Linked DNA regions of Paraneptunicella aestuarii. The protein of the gene in region 1 interacts with the protein of each later gene in a pairwise test. Links are inferred from orthologs where the notes say so. Each region holds a gene or a part of one and is shown in the gene's direction. Other genes may lie near its edges. The genes, in order: gyrB and gyrA.

Region 1 (10,869 bases):
TACCTCAATGGTATGTCTTTAGAGACTGATCAAAATATCATTCGAGCTGTTGCTACCGATGGCCACAGACTTGCGCTTTCCAAGATTGAAAATTCAGAAGCATTAGCTAATAAGCAAGTTATTATCCCAAGAAAAGGGGTAATGGAAATTCTTCGCTTGATTGGTGATGAAGATCAATTGCTTAAAGTTAAGTTAGGAAGTAACCATCTTCGAATTCACTCTTCAGAATTTATTTTCACCAGTAAATTGGTAGATGGTCGTTTTCCTGATTACAGAAGGGTATTGCCGAAAGATGGTGACAAGATCATTTCTGTAAACAGAAGTGATATGAAAGATGCATTAAGCCGTGCCGCTATTTTGTCTAACGAAAAATTCCGTGGTATTCGATTGAATGTCAGTAACAATGAGTTAATGATTACTGCGAATAACCCTGAACAAGAAGAGGCGGTTGAGGTAGTCGATGTCGATTACAATGGCGATAGCCTGGAGATAGGTTTTAATGTTGCCTATATGATCGATGTTATGAATGCGCTTCATTCAGATTCTGTCAAAATTTCACTTGCTGATTCTAACAGTAGTGCCCTTATAGAAGATCCTGAGAATGATGAATCTCTATATGTGGTTATGCCAATGAGATTATAAGATCCGTCTGTGATTTTTACCGTTCAATTCGAGAACGTTCGAAATATACCTATAGCGAATGTTGTACCTTCTCCCATTTTGAATGTGCTTTACGGCCAAAATGGGAGTGGGAAATCTTCTTTTCTTGAAGCACTTTACTTACTCTCTTCAGGTCGTTCATTCCGAACAACAGAACTAAAAAACCTGATTAGTTTTGAAAAAGAATCCCTTCTTGTAAGAAGTGAGTTGATGGTTAGTCAAGATTCTAAAGAGAAAATCGGACTTAGTTTTTCTCGTAGTGGGCAGAAGCTGGTTAAAAAAAATGGTGAGAAAATAAAAAACTCGTCTGAACTGGCTAGAAGCTTACCTCTACGATTTTTATCTCCGACTGTAAGTGAGTTAGTTGAAGGTTCGCCTAGGAATAGGAGACAGTTTTTAGATTGGATTATGTTTCACGTGGAACCATCCTATCTAAATGAGTTTAAGACATTTAAAACAGTATTAGCAAACCGTAATGCTGTATTAAAAGATAAGCGTAAAGATCAAGAGGCTTTCTGGACAGAGAAGCTCGTAGAGCTAAGTTATAGCTTGACAGGTAAATGTCGGAATATTGTATCTGATATTACACCCTATATTGATGCCTCACTTTCATTGTTTTTAAGTGGCTGTGATATATCAATTGATTACTACCAAGGGTGGGGAAAAGAGAAGGATCTAGCTGAACTACTGACTCAAAATTTAGAGAATGAGTTCAAATTCGGGACAACCCGATACGGATTTCAAAGGTCAGATTTGCGTTTGAAGATAAATGGTAAACCTTTAAATCAGGTAATGTCTAGAGGTCAGTTAAAGCTTTGTGCTTTTGCACTACATTTGGCTCAAGTAAGGTTTATTAATGAGCGTAATGGAGTAAAATGTACGGTCTTAATTGATGACGTTATATCTGAATTAGACGATATAAACGTATGTAAAGTGATTGGCGGATTCATTGATTCTGGTTCGCAATGTTTTATCACCAGTGCCAATGACAAGTTACCTAAATTGCTGGCAGATCACTTTAGCGAAAATTATAAATTGTTCCACGTGGAACATGGAACAATAACAGAAGAGGAATATCCTTAATGTCAGAAGAAACCAACAACAATTATGATTCTTCCAGCATCAAAGTGCTAAAAGGTTTGGATGCAGTTAGAAAAAGACCCGGGATGTACATTGGTGATACAGATGATGGAACAGGTCTTCATCACATGGTTTTTGAGGTCGTAGATAATTCAATTGATGAAGCTCTTGCAGGCCACTGTTCTGAGATATATGTGAAGATCCATATTGATGGCTCGGTTTCTGTTCAAGATGATGGACGTGGTATTCCAACAGAAATTCACCCTGAAGAAGGTGTATCCGCAGCGGAAGTTATCATGACAGTACTTCATGCTGGCGGTAAATTTGATGATAACTCCTATAAAGTGTCAGGTGGTCTTCACGGAGTAGGTGTTTCTGTTGTAAATGCGCTTTCCAAACGATTGGTTTTACGTATCAAGCGTAGTGGAAAAGTTTGGGAACAAGAGTACATTCATGGTGAACCTAGTGCGCCTTTAGCGGCTGTAGGTGACTCTGATGGTAAAACGGGTACTACTATTCATTTTTGGCCAAGTGGTGACACTTTTACTGATCTTGAATTTCACTATGATTTATTAGCAAAACGCTTACGTGAGCTTTCTTTCTTAAATTCAGGCGTGTCTATCAACCTGGTTGATGAACGCGATGGAAAGAAAGAAAACTTCAAATATGAAGGGGGGATTCAGGCTTTTGTTGAGTACCTAAACCGTAATAAGACTCCTATTCATCAGAAAGTCTTCCATTTTTGCAATGAAAGAGATGACGGTATTAGTGTTGAAGTGGCACTGCAATGGAATGATTCCTTCCAGGAAAACATCTACTGTTTTACCAACAACATTCCACAAAGAGATGGCGGTACTCACTTGGCTGGCTTCCGTGGCGGCTTGACCAGAACGCTAAACAACTACATGGAAGCGGAAGGTTTAAATAAGAAAGCTAAAACCAATACCAGTGGTGATGATGCTAGAGAAGGTTTGACTGCTGTTATTTCAGTAAAAGTTCCAGATCCTAAGTTCTCATCACAAACTAAAGATAAGTTAGTTTCTTCAGAAGTTAAGCCAGCGGTAGAATCTGTTTTGGGTGAGAAGCTAAGCGAGTTCTTACTTGAAAACCCGAGTGACGCTAAGATTGTTGCCAACAAGATTATCGATGCTGCCCGAGCGCGTGAAGCGGCTCGTAAAGCGAGAGAAATGACTCGTCGAAAAGGCGCGTTAGATCTGGCTGGTCTTCCTGGTAAGCTAGCGGATTGTCAGGAAAAAGATCCTGCATTATCTGAACTTTACATCGTGGAAGGAGACTCTGCGGGTGGTTCTGCAAAGCAAGGGCGTAACCGCAAGAATCAAGCTATCTTGCCATTAAAAGGTAAGATCCTGAACGTAGAAAAAGCGCGTTTTGATAAGATGCTTTCTTCACAAGAAGTCGCAACCTTAATCACCGCATTAGGTTGCGGAATTGGTCGTGATGAATATGATCCTGAAAAGCTTCGTTATCACTACGTTATTATCATGACCGATGCCGACGTGGACGGTTCCCACATTCGTACATTGTTACTGACGTTCTTCTATCGTCAAATGCCTGAAATTATCGAACGTGGTCATGTATATATTGCTCAACCACCACTGTATAAAATTAAAAAAGGCAAACAGGAAAGCTATTTGAAAGATGATGCTGCCCTGAACCAGTACCTTACCGCTATCGCTTTAGATAATGCTGCTATTTTTCCGACAGAAGGTGGGGCTGCTATTAGTGGTGTCGGTTTGGAAACTATGGTTAAGAAGTTCCAGTCTGTTAGATCGGTTATTGATCGCTTAAACCGCTTTATGCCAGAACAGATTCTTAATCAGTTGGTTTATAGTGAAACCTTTGATATAGAAGATTTGAAAAATGCTGCCACATTGGAAAGTAAAGCTAAGTTGTTAGCCGATACTTTAAATACCAATGATACTGACAGCGTGACATACAACTATGAAGTTGTTGCCGATGAAGAGCATACGGGAAGCCATTTGATCCGCTTTATTGTGCGTCAACATGGTGTTGATACCAATTATGAATTGGATCATGGATTCATCAGCAGTAATGAATATGGAATGCTTAAAGATCTTAATAACACTATTAATGGTCTTATTGAGGAAACCGGTTATGTACAGCGTGGTGAGAAGACCAAGCCTGTAGAAAGCTTTGAAGAAGCCCTTAACTGGCTAATGGATGAAGCTAAGCGTGGTCAATACATTCAACGCTATAAAGGATTAGGTGAGATGAACCCTGATCAGCTTTGGGAAACGACGATGGATCCTGAAAGTCGTCGCATGCTTAAAGTATCTATCGAGGATGCAATTGGAGCCGATCAGTTATTCACTACATTGATGGGTGACCAGGTTGAACCTCGTCGAGCATTCATCGAAGAGAACGCACTTAAGGTTATGAACTTGGATGTTTAGACCAGACTAAGTTATAGCTGCCATATTAGAAAAGCCAGATATCAATCTGGCTTTTTCTTTTATATTAATGATAGCAGTGCTTTCTAATTCAATAATCTTAAAGCCAATGGCTTTTGAAATTGTCTTTTCGTTTAAAATAACCATACCTGATTCTGCCACCAACAGAATCAATATGCTCATTCTCGATAACTTGTTTTAATATACTTGGTAGGGCATCAGTCAATGAATGCTCTTTGGATATTTGCTGTATCAATTCCTTTGCTATTTGTGAACCAGAGCCCATTAACTCAACATCACCATCGTTGATAAGTATTTCATAATATTCATAGTCATTAGCATTGCTTGAAACAGGGGATAATTTAAACGCTTTGGTCGATTGAGTTTCGTAGCAGAAACCAGCAATAAATAGAGCGGATTGACCTTTTGCACCCACAAGAGAATGGCATAGTGATTTCGACACTTTTACGTACTGCTCGAAAATCCGATGAGTAATTTGATCGAATGTGAAGCTGGGCATCAAGAGCCCTCTTACTCTATCGTAAAGCGCTTCTCTTAGTGCAAATGCATTGACGGTACTACCGCTAAAACACATACCAATGTCACCGTGAAATAAATCTTCATCTGAGCCCGTATGTGGGTTCATCATATCTATCTCAATTCTTACTGGCACTATTTTTATAGCTTCGTCAAAAGGTGCATTATTAGGAAATGAGATCCGTGAATCTGAAACAAAATGAAGCTGTCCTTTTTCTTTCCAAGCAATACATAGCGTCATAGCGGGTGATTCTCAGTAAAAAATTGGTTATATTTCTATATAAAACAATATCTTATGTGCTTTATCTACATAAAAAAGCCGTCTTTCGACGGCTAATATAATACTTAACAGATAAGTAGGCTTTCTTAGCTAGCTGGAGTCTTCTCAATATACACCAGAGGAGGTCTGTTACCTTGAGGCTTAAAGTAAAACAAATACTCCCCTGTAGAATCAGGTGTGAATTTGAAATTATTCACCGGTGTGTCACAGTTGGCCTTAGACGTTACACCTAAAGACAAGGTTTCATCGTTTTCTTTTTCCAGGTATCCACAGCTTAAACCGGGTGACCAATCTTTATCGGCGATTTTAAAATCGTAAGGCTGACCATCTGCAACAAGATTTGCTTTTGCCACATATAGATTCGTGCTGACCTTTTTAAAGCGGAAGCTTTCTTCGGCTTCCCACCAGGTAAACACGCCTCGAAGGTACAGCGTATGCCAATCTCGATTTGCGTCTTCGGACTCCTGAATCGACAAGCCTGTACTACCGCAACCTGCTAGTGTAGCCAGCAATAATATACTGGCTGTAGCACTTAGAGTTGATAGGATTCGCTTGATTCGATTTTGACTACCAAACATTACTAACAGTTCTCCTGCATGTTTCTGTTAATTCAAAACAGAAACATCGGCGATGTTCAAAAATAACGCTCTAAGTTGGGATAGAAGCGTTAATCTGTTCTGCTTGATATCAGCATTGTCTGCGTTAACCATTACACCGTCGAAAAAGGCATCAAGCACTTCTTTTAACGATGATAAGGTTTCTAATGCCTTACCATACTGGAAGTTGGATGCAAGACTCTCTACTTCTGTTTTAACGCCTTCTATTGCGCTATACAAAGCTTTCTCTTGGTCTGCTTCAAACAACTCCGTATTGACACTTGGACTCGGTGTGAAGGACGTTTCTTCCGTCGATTTTCTCAGAATGTTAGCAACACGCTTATTCGCTTCAATTAGCGAGTCTGCTGCAGGATGTTTCACAAAGTCTTGTACTGCACCAATACGGGCATCAAAATCAATGGCTTTTGATGGCTCACGTAACAACACTGATTGCACGACTCTGCTGTCTACGCCTGAATCTTGATACATAGATTTAAGGCGGCTAAACATAAACTCAAGGATTTGCTTTTGATCGATATCTTTATCGAATTTAGGCTGTACCAACTTAGCTGCAATGCTAACCAGCCATGCCAAATCAAGATCCAGGTTCTTTTCAATACAAATACGCAGAATACCAATCGTTGCGCGTCGAAGTGCAAACGGGTCTTTGTCGCCTTTAGGTACTTGGCCTGTTGCGAAAATACCCACTAAGGTATCCAACTTCTCTGCAATTGCCACACTGGCACTTTCGTTTGAAGAAGGTAGCCTGTCACCGGAAAATGCGGGCAGATACTGTTCACCAATTGCTGTAGCCACCGTTTCGTTCTCACCACTTGCGGCAGCGTAGTAACGACCCATAGTGCCTTGCATGGAGGTGAATTCCAGCACCATGTTCGATACCAAATCATTCTTACATAGTAAGCCTGCGCGCTGGGCATCGTCGGCATTAGCATTGATTTGTGTTGCAATGTCTTTGGAGAGACTTGCAATACGCTCTACGCGTTCTTTCAATGTGCCTAACTGCTTTTGGAAGACGATATTCTCAAGGTTATTAACTCTTGAGGCAAAATCGACTTTCAAATCGGTTGTATAGAAAAATTTAGCATCTGCCAGGCGAGGGCGGATGACTCGCTCATTACCGGCAACCACTTTCTCTGGAGATGAACTCTGAATGTTGGATACAAACAGGAATTTAGGAAGCAACTTTCCATCTTTATCTAGAAGAGGAAAGTATTTCTGATCACCTTTCATTGTGTATATGAGCGCTTCTTTTGGCACTTCAAGGAAGTGCTCTTCGAAGGTAGCCGTCATAATCACAGGGAATTCAACCAATGAGGTCACTTCTTCCAGCAAGTCTTCTTCCATATCAACAACCGCATTTAATTCTGCGGCTTTGGCTTCCAAGCCTTGTTTGATGAAGGATTTTCTTGTTTCGTAATCGGCTACAACAAATCGCTCATTCAGAACAGATTCGTAATTGCTGGCGCTATCAATTTCAACGAACTCTGGCGCATGAAAACGGTGGCCTTGGACTTTATTGGACGCTGTAAGGCCTTTTATGGAAAGAGGCAGTACATTATTGCCAAACAACACTAAAACGCTGTGTACAGGGCGTACAAATTCTTCTGTATTGTTTCCCCAACGCATAGGTTTGGGAATTGGTAACGCTTTTAGTGCTTGATTAATGATGTCTTCCAGCAATTCGCTTAATGCTTTTCCTTGCTCGACCTTTTTCAACAATAACCATTCACCTTTGTCGGTGCTTAAGCGTTCAGCTTCATCAATAGTAATGCCGTTACCACTTGCCCAACCTAATGCGGCTTTGGTTGGGTTGCCATCAGCATCAAATGCGGAACTTACGGCCGGGCCGCGTTTCTCGACTACTTGATCTTCTTGCTGCTCATCTAATTGAGAAACAAACACAGCCAAGCGCTTTGGAGTGGCGTACCATTTTGAGCTATCAAAGCTTAGCGTTGCTTGTTCCAAGCGACTAATAATGTTGCTATGAAACGCTTCTGCTAATTTGCGAAGTGATTTTGGAGGAAGTTCTTCAGTACCAATTTCAATGATCAAATCATTCTTTTGCATTACTGCGCCTCCTTGTTCAGCATTGGGAAACCAAGTTTTTCTCTTTCTTCGTAGTAAATGGTCGCACAATCACGAGCCAAGGCTCTAACACGCAAAATGAATCGTTGCCTTTCTGTAACGGAAATGGCGTGACGGGCATCAAGCAGGTTGAAACTGTGAGAAGCCTTCATTACTTGCTCATAGGCAGGTAATGGTAAGCGCTGTTCAATCAATTGCTGACAAGCCTTTTCAGCTTCATCAAAGGCTCTGAACAAGAAATCTACATTGGCAAACTCAAAGTTGTATTTTGATTGCTCCACTTCGTTTTGATGGAACACATCACCGTAGGTAACCGTACCCATTGGGCCTTTTGTCCAAACCAAATCGAAAATGCTATCAACACCCTGGATATACATAGCAAGACGCTCTAATCCATAAGTGATCTCGCCAGTGACGGGCTTACATTCTAAACCACCAACTTGCTGGAAATAGGTAAATTGTGTTACTTCCATACCGTTTAACCATACTTCCCATCCTAAGCCCCAAGCTCCCAGGGTAGGGGATTCCCAGTTATCTTCAACAAAGCGGATGTCGTGCTCAAGTGGATCGAAGCCAAGTTCTTTTAATGAACCCAGATAAAGCTCCTGAATATTATCAGGGGAAGGCTTCAGCATTACCTGAAATTGGTAATAGTGTTGCAAACGGTTAGGGTTCTCGCCATAACGACCGTCAGTTGGTCTGCGGCATGGCTGAACATAAGCACTACTAATAGGCTCCGGGCCGATTGAACGGAGAAAAGTCATAGGGTGGAATGTCCCGGCGCCAACTTCCATATCTAGAGGTTGAATAATGACGCAGCCTGCTTTAGCCCAATAATTTTGAAGGCTTAAAATTAGACCCTGAAATGTTTTGATGTCGTATGTTTGCATATCCAAAATGTGTTATTTGTACCGAAAGGTGGATAACATTAATAAATTATCTGAAAAAATGGCGGCAAGTATACCTTTACTGGGGCTTGGAATGTAGGATTTTTCGCCTTATTACCGGAGATTCTTTGTGTCTGATAGTAATTCTTTAATTCGATGTGGCTGGGTATCTAATGATCCTTTGTATCAAGATTATCATGACCATGTTTGGGGCGTTCCTGTAATGGATAGCCAAGAGTTGTTTGCCAAGCTGTGTTTGGATGGACAGCAAGCTGGATTAAGCTGGATAACGATTCTAAAGAAACAGAAAAATTACGAGGAAGCGTTTCTTAATTTTGATCCGGAAAAAGTGTCTGTGTTCGATGAGCAAGATGTTGAGCGTTTATTGTTAAATCCTGGAATTATACGCAACAGGCTTAAGGTTAATTCAATAATCAGAAATGCGCGTGCCTATTTGAAGATGCAAGAGCAGGGTATTGATTTTGTCGATTTTATTTGGTCGTTTGTAGATCACAAAACGAAGCAGAATGAATTTAAACAATTAAGCCATGTTCCTGCCACGTCTGAGCAATCTGATGCAATGTCAAAAGCGCTTAAGAAAGCGGGATTTAATTTTGTTGGTAGCACTATTTGTTATGCGTTTATGCAAGCCGTTGGGTTGGTAAATGATCATACGACAGATTGCCACTGCTATGAGAAGGTGAGAGCTCTGGGTCGGAAGTAGGGGATTGGAAGTCGGATCGAAAATAGGGAAGAATGAAGTTAAAAGGATATATATAAATGGGAGCATTTCTTGATTGGAAATTATCAGGAAAGTTTTTCTGTTCCCAAAAAACAAAAAAGGCGATAGAAATCTATCACCTATTGCTTAAGAGCGTGCGCCTTGGCACCTTTCCCAAGGTAGACTCCGTTCCGGAAAGAATCATCCTTAAAGCCACTTATTATTTTTTTTCTCAGCCCGTCGTTATTATAGGTTTTCCTAACTCTTTATAAGCCTTCCCTGTTTCCCATGGATAGTGAAATAAATTCCAAGTTGTTTTTATTGTTTCCGGCATTTCTGCCTGAAACGGCATCGAGCAATTATTGTTATTTTTGCGCTCGCTGCGTTCCTAGTGACGCGAATCATACACGATGATTTTCTTTTTACAACTTTTTTACAATCTGGATACAAAAAAGTTATAAACCATCGTGTATATGTTCTATTTAGCTATAAAAATCTTAATGAAGACCTGCAACATACTGAGACAAAACTGCGATATCTTCATCAGTTAAACGCTTCGCGATATCGCGCATCATGCCATTAAGGTCATTTGAGCGAGCTCCTGAGCGGAATGCTTCTAACTGCGATTTGGTATAGTCAGCATGTTGACCACTGATATCAGGGAAGCCTGATAGTGAGGTGCCGTTACCGCGAGGACCGTGGCAAGCGATACATGCTGTAATTCCACGTTCCATGTCGCCACCTTGGTACAACTTACTACCAGCTGCAACAACATCTTCAGGAGTCGCACCTGCTTTTGGCTTTTGAGATTCAAAATAAGCTGAAATGTCAGCAATGTCTTCATCACTCAAGCCGGCAGCCATACCGTTCATCACGGCATTATTACGACCTTCTTTGCCACCGGTTTTCGCTGCTAATCTGAATTCTTTGATTTGTTTTTCAAGATACTTTGTATGTTGACCTGCCAATTTAGGGTTCATGGCGACAACACTGTTACCATCTGCACCATGACAAGCCGCACATTGGGCAGACTTGGTCTTGCCTTTTTCTACGTCACCTTGGGCAAAGGCTGATGGAGCCATACTGGCAGATACAATGAGAAGCATTAGCAATTTTTTCATTTTAGGTCTCGTTATTGGTTATTTTGTCCAAGGGAGATAAAATTCCGGCTATTTTACACAATTCGTCACGCGTTAGAATATATATCCTTATAAATATGCGGTTTATTTTTGAGTCAATTTAGCAAGAATGTTTAATAATTGTTCGACTTAAGCATTTTGTGCTTCAAATTCGTATAAGAACATTTAGTCTAGGCTGTAGCTGACAATTAATCTCTGCATTTTTCAGGTCGGCAATAGCTACACTTAATCATGAAGAGTGTGATGAACATTTCAGGAAAATTATGAGTCATTATCAACGGGCAACATTTCAAATAAGTGCGCCAGATATTAGTCATCTGGGGGAAGATTCAGGTATCGAAGTTGCCTTTGCAGGTCGATCTAATGCAGGTAAGTCTACAGCGCTTAATTGCCTTACCAGGCAGAAAAACCTGGCAAGAACCAGTAAAACA
Region 2 (10,965 bases), 2.1 Mb from region 1 along the record:
GATGATGGAATACCTGCATGGTGGGAGACCAAGTACGGACTATCGGATGATAATTCTGCTGACGCCGTTTTGGACGATGATTTTGATGGATTGACTAATCTTGAGGAATATACAAATAAGACAAGCCCCGCTAATGCAGATACTGATAGTGATGGATTGAATGATTTTATTGAAATCAATACGCATGGTACTTCACCGATTAAGTCAGACAGTGATGGAGATTGGCTTTCGGATAGTGAAGAGATCATACTAGCGTCTAATCCACTAAATGCTGATACAGATAATGATGGATTTACTGATGGTGATGAGGTCTATAAATATAATACCGACCCGATAGATAATAATTCTGTGCCACAAGCGTTAACCAGTTTTAGCGAGGATTTTGAAGCGGCAGATTTAGCTCCTTTCTGGGAAATGGGCGAGAATAATCAAGCGGATTGGTTTCTGGCTGATGACGATTCCAGTGAAGGGGCTCAAAGTCTTCGCTCTGATGCCATATTATCAGGTAGTAGTGGCAGTTTAGTTAAGTTCACAGCACTTTTCAGTCAAGGGATAATGTCATTTGATTTGAAAACACCTCAGTATTGTTGCAGTAATGTTCAGTTATATGTTGATGGTAGTTACATAAAGCAAATAAGAAACTCTGGTGTCTGGACAAATTATGAGGTTCAGTTGGATGAAGGTGAACATACTTTAGAATGGAGATTTTATAAGAATAGTTCTAGAGGTACAGAGAGTTCTTATCTGGATAATGTTCAGTTTACCGGTAACTAATTAACTTCGGTTTATGTGTAGAAATGCCAGCCTGTTTAGGCTGGCATTTTTTTATCTAAGCCTACCTTGGTTTTCATGTTAAAACACACCTCTTATACCTAAGCTATAGGCCGTTCCTGTGTCTTGTATTAGCAATAATTGATTACTGTATCTTCCATGTTTATGCACGACTTCGTTGGTCAGGTTAATGCCTTCAAGAACCAGGGTTAGATGATCATTAATGTCGTAGCTCATACTCATATCCCATTGTTGATAAGGGGCGACAAACGTCGGCTCGGCGCTACGTTTTTGCGTGAGTGATTGCAGGAAGGCATCTCGGCTATTCCATGCGAGTCGCCATTGCCAGGGTGCTTTTTCGTAGTAAAGGATGACATTTTTCGAATCGCTTAAGCCGGTGAGTGCGAACTTGCGACTGACATCTTCTCTGTTCAGTTCTGCATTACTGTCTATGAGTGTCATATTGGCTAAAACTCCAAAACCACTATCGCCGAATTGATGCATCAGGCTGAATTCAAAACCATCGGCAACGGCGGTTTCTGCATTCTGAGGATAGGTATGGTCAAACTCGGCTAAGCTATCTTGTTCGTCTGGTTCATTGGGATTAATACCTGTACTTGGGTCGGTGACGCCGGGGAAGGTGATTGTATCCACATTACTCAAAATAAAATGCTTAACCCGTTTGCGGAAATAATTAGCAGAGATATAGCTGGGATATTGATAGTAGTATTCGATTCCCATGTCGATATTGAAGGATTCAAAGGGCCTCAATGCCGGGTTGCCAGAGCTGGCGCGCAGGTCTCCGCCTTGGCGTGTTGTGTCTAACACCAATGCCGGTGAAAGCTGAGAAATCGTGGGCCGAGTCAGGGTTTTACTGATTGCACCACGGAATACCCAGTTGTTGTCATATTCCAGCTTTAGATTCAGGGCTGGAAGCCAGTGGTGGTAGCGATTTTTGCTTAATGTCTCTACAGCGGGAGCGGTGATTTGTCCTAATTCGGTTTGATCCAGAATAACCAGCTCTAAAAGAGGCGATTCCGTACCCGACACTGACACATCGGTCTGCTCAAACCTGACACCGGTTTGCATACTGAAATCCCAGAGTTGCCAATCCTGTTGCCAGTGAGCATTGATATATCCTGCGCTAATATCCTCTTGCACTGAGAATGAGTGACTGCGCAACTGGGCGTTCAGGTTTTGCTCTGTATTGGTTTGCAGGAAAGCTAACAATTGCTGCTGATCATGTCGTAACCATTGATGAGGAATGTTTTCATGCCCGCTAATGCCCGACAGAAACCCTTCGCCAGCGTCAAATAGCCATTGATAATCATCGGGAATATCAGGCGTTGAGTCATAACCACAAAATGTACAGTGAGCCGCATTGGCTTCGTTGTCCCAACGTTGATTCCGCTTCTTGCGTTTACTGAGCTGAAAGCCAATGTCGATTTGCGCTAACCAATCGCCGTTAATATCGAAAAGGTTATCTATGCGCCATTGGTTAATTTGATCTCGAATATCCCAGCCTCGAAGCAGGAATACGTGAGCTTTGCCATTTGCCGGATCCAGATAATGACTCACACCTGCAGCAATGCCTTCGGCGTTGATAATGTTGGCTGAAGCACTTTCAAAACCGTTAATAGCTGGCAGGATATTGCCTGAGGAATGATCAAAGTGAGAACGGTTTAAATAGCCTATCAGAGATAAGGAATCGCCAGCACCTTGCTTATCTTCGAGCGTTGAAACTGAATGGGACCAATCCAGATTTATTTGCCAGCGATCAGAAATATGCCATTTGATGTTACTTCCCAAGGCGTTAAGTGAGCTTGGGCGATCGAAGGTTTTGGCGTGAAAATCGGTGGCGTGGCCTATGTTCTGCTCAAATTCGACCACGGTGCCATTGCTGTCGGTAAGCACATTTTCCAGATTACTGGATGTGAACCAGTGCCCCATTGAGGTGACATCTGTATTCACGTCAAAGCTGGAATGCAGGTAATCCAGGGTGATATCAAACGATTCATTGGGTTGGTATTGCAGTACCAAGGTTCCGCCTTGGCGCTTGCGATTGTCAAAGCGAACGCGTTGGTCGTAATTTCGGGGCACGAAAATATGATTGCTTTGGCGTTGTAACTGGTCATCGGGAATATTGGTGTCGGGCAGCCAGCCATCTATTTGCGCTTCGTCGATGCGTGTTGAGCGTTCTTGTTGGGCATAGGAAACCAGGACACCAAAGCGATTGTCATCGAAAGTATTGCTGAAAAGGGCGGTAAGCTCGGGCGAGGTTTCCTGACGGTTATCGTCATAATGAGCTTTTACTGAGCCCGCCCAGCGAAACCCATGTTGACTAAGCGGTTTGGCGGTATTGATATTGATGGTTGAACCTATACCGCCTGAAGCCATGCTCGCCGATTGGGTTTTGAACACCTGTACACTATTCACCAGCTCCGATGCCAGAATGTCGAAGCTGAATTCTCGGCCTTGGTTGTCGGTGGCGATTTGTCTGCCATTGAGTTGCACACGATTAAATTCTGGGCCAAAGCCTCGTACCGTGACGAACTGGCCTTCGCCTTCTGCTCTGTCTATCGATACGCCGGAAACCCGTTGTAGTGATTCTGCCAGGTTTTGATCGGGAAACTTGCCAATGTCTTCTGCCATGATGGCGTCAACCACCAAATTGGAATCCTGTTTAACTGCAACGGCTCGATGAACACTGGAACGAATACCTTTGATGACAATGGTTTCGTAGTCTTCTTTGTCTGACTTTGGCATGACTTCATCGGGTGTGAAGAAATCAAGAAGTCGTTGCAGTAAGTTGGTGCTTGTCGATTGGCCTGCATCTTCAGCGCTATCCTGGTTTTGCACCTGTATCTGGATTTGCCCTGTTTCTGAAATCTTTGCTTGCAAACGGGTGTGCGCCAATAAGCGCTGAATACCTTCCTCTATGGAATATTTTCCATGTAATGAGTTGGTGCTGATGTCTTGCACTTTTTCTACCGGAAAGACAATGCTCAGGTTTGCTTGCTCTGCGAATTGTAACAGTGCGCTGTCGGCGCGTTGAGGTTCTATGGCAAAGGCTTTTTCTGCCTCTGAAATGGATGCACTCCATGCCGATGATGAGCAGGCAATTGCCAGTCCCAACGCAATTCGCGAAGGATTCATGCTGTTTTCAGCCCAGACATTATCAGTGAAATGAATTTCACCGGGATTGCTACAACGGGTAAGTACACTGCCTGATTTCTACTTGATGGATTGAGGTTCGTTTATGCGTTTACTTGCATTATGAAATCGTGACTTGTGTACACGAGAACAATAAGCGTGGAAGTAATTTTTTAATCTTGAGAGCTTATATGCAACAAAAATGTTATTTTTTTGTAAATCAGGCCGGAGATTTATGTCTGAATGCTGGTTTAGTACGCAATTAAGTAAAAATATTGCTGTTTGTATAGAGGATAATCGCCGCATCTTCGTCTTATGGGTGATTGCAATTAAGAAACTGAAAGGTTCATGTCTATAGACAATAAAATACATCGTACTTTCATGGCTGCCAGAACCGGGCTTTCGAGAATGATATCGCGTATTGTGCCGCTCAAAGAAGTGGAAGATATTGTTCAGGAAACCTATGTGCGCTTATGCCAGTTGGAAGTGCCGGAACAGGTGGCTGAGCCTCGTTCATTTCTGTATAAAACCGCGAAAAATCTGGCGTTGGATCATCTAAAACGTGCGGAAACCCGGTTATCTGATAGTTATGATCCTGAAGAAAATGAATGGGGTGGTGTGGGTGAGCTGGAGTCGGAGGTTGATACGACTTTTGCAACCATAGCCAGTAATGAAGAGTTTAGTCATTTTTGTGACGCTGTGCGGGAATTGCCAGTGCAATGTCGCAGAGCATTTGTATTGAAAAAAGTGTATGGCTATTCGCAAAAAGAAATAGCACAAGCAATGGATATAAGTGAAAGCACGGTGGAAAAACATATCGCGACAGGAATTAAACGCTGCACTCAACATATGTTTGATATACGTCTGGGTAAAGTGAGTTCAAAACAAGATCTATTTGAAACGGAAAATAATGGCGTTGATAACGTTGTTGACTTGCCCGTAGCACGTCAATCAGGAGAAAAAAGCCAATGAATAATGTGGTGAAGATAAAGCCTGATCAGGATGTGATGGAGCAGGCGAGTGGGTGGATTGCTCGTATGGACAGAGGCTTATCAAAGCATGAAATTGAGCAATTGGCTCGATGGATGAAGCAGGATAAAGCCCATGAAGAGATGCTTCTGGAAATGGCTAAAATTTGGGATAAGATGGATGTTTTGCATCGGCTGGCAATATTATTTCCAGAAAAAGCGTCTACGGCGAAGCCTGCAATTTTCGGTATGTCTTTGAATGTGGCTGCAATGGCGGCTTCGGTGTTTTTCGTCGGAATATTACTGGCTTTTGGTTGGAATAATAGCGAATGGAATCAATGGAAAGGGCTATTTCAATCGTCGGCTCAACAGGTGGTATTTTCCAGCCAGAAGGTCAGTACATTGGTCGGTGAACAATTCCGCAAGACACTAGACGATGGTAGTGAGCTGACGTTGAATACGGATAGTCTGGTCTCGATTACCTATACCGATAAACAGCGTTTACTGGTTTTGGAGCATGGTGAGCTACATATTCAGGTGGCTCATGATGAAGCTAGACCTTTGAATGTATTGGCTAACGGTAAGTTGATTCAAGCTGTGGGCACGGCTTTTAATGTGCAGATACAAAATAAGAAGGTTGAGTTGATCGTAACCGAAGGCAAAGTATTAGTGGATGAACAGCCTAAGCCAGCCAGTGAATTGTTGCATCAGACTTCGGTGCGTTTGCCGGCATCGTCATTAGCTGTGTCTCGCAGTCAGAAAGTGGTATTTTCACAGGAATTGAACCGTGCTCAGACTAAACCGCAAGTGGTTGCTGAGCAGGATATTCAGGCCAATTTGTCGTGGCAGCAAGGGCAACTTATCTTTCGTGGTGAACCTTTACAGCAAGTGTTGGATGAGGTTTCCCGGTATACAGCCACCCGTTTTAAATTGTCGGATCCTGATATCGCCAACATTAAAGTCGCAGGATTGTTTAAAACCAATGATGTAGACGGATTGCTGTTGGCGTTAAAAGAGAATTTTTCTATCGAGTCAGAGTTTGTGAAGTCAGAGAACGGGACTAACAACACCGTGTTGTTACATGCCGTTAAATAACAATAAAAAACAAGATAAAAATAAAAACAGGAGAAACTATGGAAGCGACGAATACGGCTTCTAATGGGGGAGCGAGAGCAGAAGGTTTGGAAAGCGATTCTGTTTCGTTGAGGTATGTCATCTTTATTTCCGCTGTTGCTGCTATCGGAGGCTTTTTGTTTGGCTTCGATTCTGGTGTTATCAACGGCACGGTGGGGGCATTGGAAGTGGCGTTTAATGCTTCTGATATTGGCACAGGTTTTAATGTGGCCTCGGTTTTATTGGGATGTGCCATTGGTGCATTAATAGCTGGGCCTGTGGCTGATAAATCCGGCCGTAAGCCAGCCATGTTGGTGACGGCGGTGATCTTTGCTATCAGCGCTTTGGGTTCAGGTATTGCAGATTCTTCTCTGGAATTTATTTTTTATCGCTTGTTTGGTGGTATTGGTGTGGGGGCGGCTTCTGTTTTAGCGCCTGCATATATTGCCGAGGTGTCTCCGGCTCGTTTACGTGGACGTTTAGCAACGTTGCAGCAGTTAGCCATTGTGATTGGGTTGTTTACTGCCTTTCTGAGTAATTTCACTATTGCTTCCATTTCTGGTGGCGCGCAAGAGCAAGCCTGGATGGGCTTTGCTTCATGGCGTTGGATGTTCTGGATGGAACTGATCCCTGCCTTGTTGTTCTTGCTGGGTGTGATGATGATCCCTGAATCACCACGGTATCTGGTGGCTCATGGCAAGGTTGAATTGGCGAAAACTGTGTTCCACCGTATCGCTCCGGGTAGTGAAGCCGAGCAAATAGAAGATGTGAAGCAATCGCTAAAAGGGGATCACAAACCCCGATTACGTGATTTGTTTATTGAGAAAACCAGCAAGTTGCATCCTATTGTCTGGGTTGGCGTAGCCTTATCGGTATTCCAGCAGTTTGTTGGTATTAATGTGGTGTTTTACTACGGTTCTGAATTGTGGCAAGCCGCAGGTTTTGATGAATCACAGTCGTTATTGATCAACGTGATTGGCGGTACGACTAACGTGGTTTCTACTTTCATCGCGATTGCCTTGATCGACAAAATTGGTCGTAAGCCTTTGCTGTTAATTGGCAGTGTCGGGATGTCGGTGATGTTAGCGACATTAACGTTCTTATTCAGTACCGCAGGTTTGAACGAGCAGGGGAATTTAGCCTTAACCAGTGGTAATGGCACTTTGGCGTTGGTGGCGGCGAATTTGTATATCGTGTTTTTTGGCATGAGCTGGGGCCCTGTGGTTTGGGTCTTGTTGGGTGAAATGTTCAATAACCGGATTCGTGGTGCAGCGTTGGCTGTGGCGGCGAGTGCGCAGTGGCTGGCTAACTTTTTAGTGAGTATGACATTCCCTGTGCTACTTGCCGGGATTGGTTTGGGAGGTGCCTATGGTTTGTACGCCGCTTCTGCGCTGATTAGCGTGTTCTTTGTGGTTAAGTATGTGCATGAAACCAAAGGGCGTCGTCTCGAAGAAATGTAGCTAAGTCCATTTTTTAGTTCATCATCGGCGTTTTGTTATTGAGTGTTGAAAACGTCGCATGGTGAGCTTGCCTCTTCTCTTATTTGTACTTTTGTCTGTTTGCTTCTTTTTTCCTTATTTTAGCTCTCTAATTGTTCATAATGTGTTGATATTTCCAACGCTTAAAAGTCGGGTTGGGGAAACGTGGCAATTGTGGCAATGCGATGATAGAATCGGTCGACTAAACGCAACCTGATTATTGGTTGTTTAGACCCTAAAAATCAAAAACACGATAATAATTAGGGCAATGTGTAATGCTTTGACCTGATAAAAAAGGGTTCAATGAATTAACGATTACTTGCAGGGGAAATAGTTCTGGATTGGGCTGGCACACTCAGTTTCGTTGCTACCAAATTTCATGCCCGCCAGAAGGATGAATCAAGACCAATACCATTTCGGTGGATGGTGTTTATTTGTCAAAATACTAACTGCCTCTCAGTTTATGTATCCCGGTTCGTTGCCCCTTTTTGTTATTCTGGATTATTGAAAAAGTACTAACGCTTTATTCCTTTGGGAATGAGGCAGATAGACATAATAATTACAAGGCAGTGTATGACTGATAACGCCAAAGAAATTCTTCCAATTAATATTGAAGAAGAGCTTAAAAACTCTTACCTCGACTACGCAATGAGCGTTATCGTGGGAAGAGCGCTTCCTGATGTACGAGACGGTTTAAAACCGGTACACCGAAGAGTTCTGTTCGCGATGAACGAACTGAAAAATGACTTCAACAAACCCTATAAAAAATCCGCCAGGATTGTTGGGGATGTTATCGGTAAATATCACCCGCATGGTGACTCTGCTGTATACGACACAATCGTTCGTATGGCTCAGCCCTTTTCCTTGCGTTACATGCTGGTGGATGGTCAGGGGAACTTTGGTTCTGTTGATGGCGACTCTGCCGCTGCGATGCGTTATACGGAAGTCCGTATGGCGAAAATCGCACACGAATTACTAGCGGATCTGGATAAAGAGACGGTTAACTTTGTACCTAACTATGATGGTACAGAGCAAATTCCAGAAGTATTGCCCACTCGAGTCCCTAACTTATTAGTTAATGGTTCTTCCGGTATCGCCGTTGGTATGGCAACGAACATTCCTCCGCATAACCTGGGTGAAGTGGTCAGTGGTTGTATCGAAATGATCAACAACCCTGATGTTACCATTGAAGAATTGATGAATTTCATTCCGGGCCCTGACTTCCCAACTGCCGCGATGATCAGTGGTCGTAAGGGTATTGATGATGCTTATCGTACGGGTCGTGGCAAAATCTATTTGCGTGCCCGTGCTGATATCGAAACAGAAGATAATGGTAAAGAAACTATTATCGTGACTGAAATTCCTTATCAGGTTAACAAAGCTCGATTGATCGAGAAAATTGCTGAGCTGGTTAAAGAGAAGAAAGTTGAAGGCATTTCTGCTTTGCGTGACGAGTCTGATAAAGACGGAATGCGCATTGTTATCGAAGTTAAACGTTCTGAATCAGCAGAAGTTTTACTGAATAAACTGTATGCCAATACGCAACTACAAACCGTTTTCGGTATCAACATTGTTGCGTTGGATAATGGTCAGCCTAAAACACTGAACCTTAAGCAATTGCTTGAAGCCTTTATTCGTCACCGTCGCGAAGTGGTTACACGTCGTACCGTGTTTGAATTGCGTAAGGCGAGAGACCGTGCCCATATCCTTGAAGGTTTGGCGGTTGCGCTGGCCAATATCGACCCAATTATTGATCTTATTAAAGCTTCTCAAAGCCCGTCTGACGCCAAGCAAAGCCTTGTTGCAACAGCATGGGAATTAGGCAATGTTGCTGAAATGCTGCAACGTGCTGGCGTTGATGCTGCTCGTCCTGATTGGCTAGAACCTGAATTTGGTATTCGTGACGGCAAGTACTTCTTAACTGAGCCGCAAGCACAGGCCATTTTGGATCTTCGCTTACATAAGTTGACTGGCCTTGAGCACGACAAGATCCTGGCTGAATACAAAGAGCTTCTGGATTTGATTGCTGAGTTGTTACACATTTTGGGTAGCCCTGAGCGTTTGATGGAAGTGATTCGTGGTGAATTGGAAGCGATCCGTGATGAGTATCAGGATGTTCGTCGCACCGAAATCACCGCGGCTTCTCATGATATTGATATTGAAGATTTGATTGAGCGTGAAGACGTGGTTGTGACCTTGTCACATGAGGGGTACGTGAAGTATCAGAAATTGTCTGATTACGAAGCGCAGCGTCGTGGTGGTAAAGGTAAATCTGCAACCAAGATGAAGGATGATGACTTTATCGAACGCTTATTGGTTGCCAATACACATGATCATATTTTGTGTTTCTCGACTCGAGGCAAATTGTATTGGCTGAAAGTTTATCAATTGCCTTTAGCTAGCCGTGGTGCTCGAGGTCGTCCAATTGTGAATATTTTGCCATTGGAAGAAAACGAGCGTATTACCGCCATCTTGCCAATACAGGAATTTGAAGAAGGCAAATATGTACTGATGGCGACGGCGAATGGTACGGTTAAGAAGACTTCGTTGATTCAATATTCCAGACCTCGTTCTAACGGTATTATTGCTGTGAATCTGGTTGAAGGTGATGAATTGATCGGTGTTGCGTTGACCGACGGTGAAGACGATATCATGTTGTTCTCTGATGCGGGTAAAGTGGTTCGCTTTAACGAGAAGCAACGTGATTCTGAAACTGGCGAAGTGAAACGCGATCCTGAAACGGGCGAAGAGATGATGTCGTTGCGTCCAATGGGACGTAATGCAACAGGTGTTCGTGGTATCAAGATGCAGGATGGTCAGCGTGTTGTGTCTTTGATTGTGCCTAAGGAAGAAGGTGACATCTTGACCATTACCGCAAATGGTTTTGGTAAACGTACCCCGTTAAATGAATACCCAGCCAAGAGCCGTGCTACACAGGGTGTTGTGTCCATCAAAGTGACAGAGCGTAATGGTAACGTTGTCGGTGCGGTTCAGGTGGATGAAAGTAACGAAATTATGTTGATTTCTGATCAGGGAACACTGGTTCGTACTCGTGTCAACGAGGTGTCTGTGATTGGTCGTAACACTCAAGGTGTGCGTATCATCAGAACGGCAGAAGACGAACATGTTGTTGGTCTACAGAAGATCGAAGAAGTTGAATCTGATCAACTGATTGAAGATGATGAATCTGGTGAAGCCGTGGCTGAAGTTGCAGCTTCTGTTGAGCAAAGGGGTACAGATTCAGATGAAGGATCCGCTGAAAGCGATTCTTCAGAAGAATAAGTGTTATGCCGTCTGATTAAAGGCAGGCAGTAATTCTTAGAGCTTGTTGTTAAATTGTCCCCCTGTATTGGGGGATAATTGTTTGTGGAAGCTGATTCTGTTGTTGGATAGCTTCAAAATTAATGTCATTAAACCTCAACATACAAATGAAAGTATCTCAATGTGTTATGGGTAAACTTCTTATTTGCTGCTGAGTTTCA

Evidence for each region.
Region 2: the proteins of gyrB (region 1) and gyrA interact in binary tests that used the Escherichia coli proteins (3 or more experiments, as listed by UniProt). The link is inferred for Paraneptunicella aestuarii from one-to-one orthologs.

The regions. Positions count from the first base shown.
Region 1 is NZ_CP074570.1:1,522-12,390, forward strand. What follows is about bases 1,343-4,458. They hold gyrB (DNA topoisomerase (ATP-hydrolyzing) subunit B), read left to right. Parts: upstream 1,343-1,742; coding sequence 1,743-4,175; downstream 4,176-4,458. Other genes in these bases: recF (DNA replication/repair protein RecF), read left to right, coding at 1,343-1,743; KIH87_RS00025 (hypothetical protein), read right to left, coding at 4,273-4,458. Also shown: dnaN (DNA polymerase III subunit beta), read left to right, coding at 1-642; more of recF, read left to right, coding at 652-1,342; more of KIH87_RS00025, read right to left, coding at 4,459-4,821; KIH87_RS00030 (hypothetical protein), read right to left, coding at 5,076-5,567; glyS (glycine--tRNA ligase subunit beta), read right to left, coding at 5,595-7,673; glyQ (glycine--tRNA ligase subunit alpha), read right to left, coding at 7,673-8,581; KIH87_RS00045 (DNA-3-methyladenine glycosylase I), read left to right, coding at 8,709-9,302; KIH87_RS00050 (c-type cytochrome), read right to left, coding at 9,797-10,420; yihA (ribosome biogenesis GTP-binding protein YihA/YsxC), read left to right, coding at 10,702-10,869. UniProt on the Escherichia coli protein: DNA gyrase negatively supercoils closed circular double-stranded DNA in an ATP-dependent manner to maintain chromosomes in an underwound state.
Region 2 is NZ_CP074570.1:2,086,123-2,097,087, forward strand. The notes cover bases 7,754-10,965. They hold gyrA (DNA topoisomerase (ATP-hydrolyzing) subunit A), read left to right. Parts: upstream 7,754-8,056; coding sequence 8,057-10,765; downstream 10,766-10,965. Also shown: KIH87_RS08645 (hypothetical protein), read left to right, coding at 1-774; KIH87_RS08650 (TonB-dependent receptor), read right to left, coding at 853-3,927; KIH87_RS08655 (RNA polymerase sigma factor), read left to right, coding at 4,273-4,896; KIH87_RS08660 (FecR family protein), read left to right, coding at 4,893-5,987; KIH87_RS08665 (sugar porter family MFS transporter), read left to right, coding at 6,026-7,465. UniProt on the Escherichia coli protein: A type II topoisomerase that negatively supercoils closed circular double-stranded (ds) DNA in an ATP-dependent manner to maintain chromosomes in an underwound state.